Regions from separate parts of the Enterobacter cloacae complex sp. HYC074_NIDB genome, predicted to be linked through region 1. Evidence: predicted binding sites of a transcription regulator. Region 1 holds the regulator's gene; the other holds the start of a gene.

The links. The regulator Fur, encoded in region 1, represses iron uptake genes when iron is present. The targets are predictions, from matches to a motif close to ATAATAATGAGAACNACTATCAA.
Region 2: a site for Fur is predicted at 1,143-1,165, ahead of sufA (Fe-S cluster assembly scaffold SufA). Genes of this name have one in related genera too.

Annotation. Positions count from the first base shown of each region.
Region 1 covers NZ_CP114214.1:1,413,415-1,415,817, reverse strand. Annotated here, with positions in the region: gene ybfE (LexA regulated protein) at 1-141, shown strand, start outside; gene fldA (flavodoxin FldA) at 297-827, shown strand; gene fur (ferric iron uptake transcriptional regulator) at 1,119-1,565, shown strand; gene chiQ (ChiQ/YbfN family lipoprotein) at 1,655-1,981, opposite strand; gene chiP (chitoporin ChiP) at 2,029-2,403, opposite strand, start outside.
Region 2 covers NZ_CP114214.1:2,069,690-2,072,092, forward strand. Annotated here, with positions in the region: gene O1724_RS10230 (MerR family transcriptional regulator) at 1-7, shown strand, start outside; gene O1724_RS10235 (DUF3828 domain-containing protein) at 118-573, opposite strand; gene sufA (Fe-S cluster assembly scaffold SufA) at 1,205-1,573, shown strand; gene sufB (Fe-S cluster assembly protein SufB) at 1,582-2,403, shown strand, end outside.

The DNA.
Region 1 (2,403 bases):
CTTAAGCGTGTCGAACTGAAGCTGAATGCCGATGCCGTCGATGCGCTTAACGAATTAGCTGACGCGCGCAACATCAGCCGCAGCGAATTGATCGAAGAGATGCTGATCGCCCAGCTTGAGACGTTACGCGGCAAGGCGTGAGTCAGAAAATCCCCAATATTACCTTTTTCATGTAGCACAGAGTGCAGTCCTGCGTGATAGCTGTTTCCGCAGGGTTGCCTGTTCTGCTATTATTGCCCTTATCCGTGGACAATTTGCGCCACCATACCATTAAGTTTCAAGAGGTTATTTTACTCATGGCAATCATCGGCATTTTCTTTGGCAGTGATACTGGCAACACTGAAAATATCGCAAAAAACATTCAAAAACAGCTCGGTAAAGACGTTGCTGATGTGCATGACATCGCCAAGAGCAGCAAAGAAGATCTCGAGGGCTATGACATCCTGCTGCTGGGCATCCCCACATGGTACTACGGTGAAGCACAGTGTGACTGGGACGATTTCTTCCCGACGCTGGAAGAAGTAGACTTCAACGGCAAGCTGGTTGCCCTGTTTGGCTGTGGCGATCAGGAAGACTATGCTGAGTATTTCTGTGATGCGCTGGGCACTATTCGCGACATCATTGAGCCACGCGGTGCGGCGATCGTCGGTCACTGGCCAACGGCGGGTTACCATTTCGAAGCTTCCAAAGGTCTGGCAGATGACGATCACTTCGTTGGCTTGGCCATTGATGAAGACCGTCAGCCAGAGCTGACCGCTGAGCGTGTAGAAAAATGGGTTAAGCAGGTTCGTGAAGAGCTGAACCTGGACGATATCCTTAACGCCTGATATCCCTGCGGCGCAACTCCGGTTGCGCCCGTTTTCCAGGTAAAACCGATTAAATTAATTGCTACAAACTTTTAACTTTTTCGCCCAGACCTGTACAATATCCCCCTGGTAAAAAGTGGGTGCCATCGAACAAGTTTGTTGGTGATACCACGTTTTTATAAGCATACTTTGCTTGAGACTTGCAGTTTTCATTTAGCCATGGCAGTTCTATAATGAGACGCATTATCCCAAGTGCATTTTCTGTCACTTCTTCTTTTGAAGTGAATCGTTTAGCAACAGGACAGATTCCGCATGACTGACAACAATACCGCATTAAAGAAAGCTGGCCTGAAAGTAACGCTTCCTCGGTTAAAAATCCTTGAAGTGCTTCAGGGGCCAGACAATCACCATGTCAGTGCGGAAGACCTTTATAAGCGTCTTATCGATATGGGTGAAGAGATTGGGCTGGCAACCGTCTATCGTGTGCTGAACCAGTTTGATGACGCGGGCATTGTTACTCGTCATAATTTCGAAGGCGGTAAATCCGTGTTCGAGCTGACTCAGCAGCACCACCACGATCACCTGATCTGCCTCGACTGTGGCAAGGTCATTGAATTTAGCGATGATTCCATTGAATCGCGCCAGCGTGAAATCGCCGCCCGTCATGGCATCCGCCTGACCAACCACAGCCTGTACCTGTACGGTCACTGTGCTGAAGGTGATTGCCGCGAAAATGAACATGCGCACGACGCAAAATAAGTGAGTGTTCATACTCTGAGCCAGCCGTGAGGTTGGCTTTTTTTTGCCTGAAAAGCCCGGTGACGCTGCGCCACCGGGCGTAAAGCAACTTATTTATTGTTATTGCGTATCTCGTTCCAGATCTTATCGCAACGCTTCGCCACTTCCTGATCGTTACTGGTTTTACGCGCCTGAATACAGGCCTGGTAATCCATTACGCGAACGTTTTCCTGCGTGGCGAATTGCTCATGGGTTTTGTCTTTTTTCAGCACGTTCAGCACGCTTTGACAGGCCTCAATCTTCTCAGGTGAACCCTGTGCGGTATTGATGCACGCGCTGTAGGCCTCTTTCAGACGGGAGTCCTCTTTCGGCGCCTGATCCTGCGCGCATGCCACCAGCCCGAAGGTCAGCAACGCAACGATTACCCTTTTATTCATCATGTTCAGTCTCCATAACGGCGGGACACCGCCCGCCGCAGCATTCATCAGAAGATGGTAAATGGCGCAATGACCATGAATTTCACGTCACGTTCATCCTGGAAGATGTTGCCGTAGCCGCCCGCGTAGCTCGGGATATCGGAGTGGTTGTCATACTGGGTGAAGTGCAGTTTGAACATCGTGCCTTTCGCACGGCCCTCCTGAAGGGTGTAAATCGCATCCAGGCTGTATGAAGACTCTTTCAGACGGTAGTTTGGATCGTAGTACGCGTCTGGCGTAGCCATATCCGCTGGCTTCGCATCCCAGGCGTACGCGTAGGACGCGCCCACTGCCCAGCCGGGCAGGTTCCAGTTTTTCAGGTCATACATTGCCCCGAAGAAGACCGCCTTTTCGCCGTCGGCGTTAAAGTCAGAGCGGTTATC
Region 2 (2,403 bases), 660 kb from region 1:
TCACTGATGTTAAGGGGGCCAACGGTAAACCGCCAGCGCGGGTTTTTAGCCTTCTGGCGATACGACAGGGGTATCCGCGAAGATGCATAGCATCAGTACCCCTGTCATATCGTCGGTTTATTCCATCATCAGGTTGTCTGAAATATTCATACTGGCCACGGATTCAACTTTCCACACGCCATCTTCCTTGACCATGCAGTCAATTACGGTGTGATCCCGCTTATTGCCGAATGAGATATAAACCTGCATACAGGCGGCATCGTAATCCAGCGCCCGCGCACTGACGATGCCCCAGTCATCTTCATATCCCTGAGCCTTGATGAACATATCGACGTCAGGCACGTCATATTCATCTGGATCCAGCTTATCCATGTCTTTGAGTTTGCTGATGGTTTTACGGGTTACATAGGGCCTCAGCGCTTCATAGTTTTTCAGGGGCTCTTTCCCGATAATAATTTGCGAGATGTACCACTTATTAAACTGAAGGGCAGCGGATACCTCAGGGGGTAACTTCTGTGCAGCTGATGCGAGAGTGGGCAGAAGCAGGATCGCCAGAATTAAATTGCTTTTCATATCTTTAACATAATGTGTTCTGTAGATTAGCACCGCCGGAGCGAATGGATTTTGAAACAAATTCTGCACATCTTTTTTGGCTATACTGACCTGCATGCTGGCGAGCATAAACTGCGGCTTTATGGGCACTCCACATAATTTAATCCCTTACTGAGTGAGTGGTTAAAAAGGGAAACATTACGCCGAAAAGGGACAAGTTTATGTAATTAATCATGATCGGAATTTAACCACTATCAGACTGATAAATAATGGTTAACTCATCCATCAAACGTCTTTATGCGCGCCCAGGTAAGGCAAAAAAGATTAAAAAGAACCTGGCTTAAGGGAGATGCATACGTAAAAAATGTATAGGGTGCCAGGGCGTACTTTGGCTATCTTAAAAATAGGTATTTCCAATACAATTTTTATCATTGCCCGCCGCCTTACCGCCATTCTCATGAAATGCATTATTTATCAATGCATTGAACAAATCTAACCATCCCATCCGCATCCCGTCACAGGGTCTATGCTTAATGAAAGTAGCCAAAAAGGGCGGTTTAGCCCAAAGCCCCTGCTCGCAGGGGGTTGAAGTGATAATCGTTATCACTAACATGGTGTTATGCCCTGGTGGCTTATCAGATGAGGTGGACCTATGGAACTGCATTCAGAAACCTTCAATCCGGCCGATTTTGCCTGGCGTGGCTTAACGCTGACGCCCGCGGCGGCGGCGCATATTCATGAGCTGGTGGCAAAAAATCCCGACATCCTCGGCGTACGCTTAGGCGTTAAGCAGACTGGCTGCGCGGGATTTGGCTACGTGCTGGATACCGTAACCGAACCTGAAAAGGACGATCTGGTCTTTGAAACCGACGGTGCAAAGTTATACGTCGCACTACAGGCGATGCCTTTTATCGATGGAACCGAAGTCGACTACGTTCGGGAAGGTTTAAACCAGTTATTCAAATTTCATAACCCGAAAGCCCAGAACGAATGCGGCTGCGGCGAAAGCTTTGGGGTATAGGCGGTACTATGTCTCGTAATACTGAAGCAACGAGTGATGTAAACACCTGGAGCGGCGGACACCTCAACTATAAAGAGGGTTTCTTCACGCAGCTGCAAACCGATGAACTGGCGAAAGGCATCAACGAAGAGGTCGTGCGCGCCATTTCGGCGAAACGTAACGAGCCGGAGTGGATGCTGGAGTTTCGCCTGAGCGCATTCCGCGCGTGGCTGGAGATGGAAGAACCCCACTGGCTGAAAGCGCATTACGATAAGCTGAACTATCAGGATTATAGCTATTACTCTGCGCCCTCCTGCGGCAGCTGTGATGATACCTGCGCCTCGCAACCCGGTGCGGTACAGCAAACCGGTGCCGAGAACAGCTTCCTGAGTAAAGAGGTGGAAGAGGCGTTCAATCAGCTCGGCGTGCCCGTGCGCGAAGGCAAAGAGGTGGCGGTAGACGCCATTTTTGACTCCGTCTCGGTGGCAACCACCTACCGTGAAAAACTGGCGGAGCAGGGGATTATTTTCTGCTCCTTCGGGGAAGCCATTCACGATCACCCGGAGCTGGTGAAAAAGTACATTGGCACCGTGGTACCCAGTAACGATAACTTCTTCGCGGCACTGAATGCGGCGGTGGCGTCAGACGGTACCTTTATCTACGTGCCGAAAGGCGTGCGCTGCCCGATGGAGCTCTCGACCTATTTCCGCATCAACGCGGAAAAAACCGGCCAGTTTGAACGCACCATCCTGGTGGCCGATGAAGGCAGCTACGTTAGCTACATTGAAGGGTGCTCCGCTCCTGTGCGCGACAGCTACCAGCTGCACGCGGCGGTGGTAGAGGTGATCATC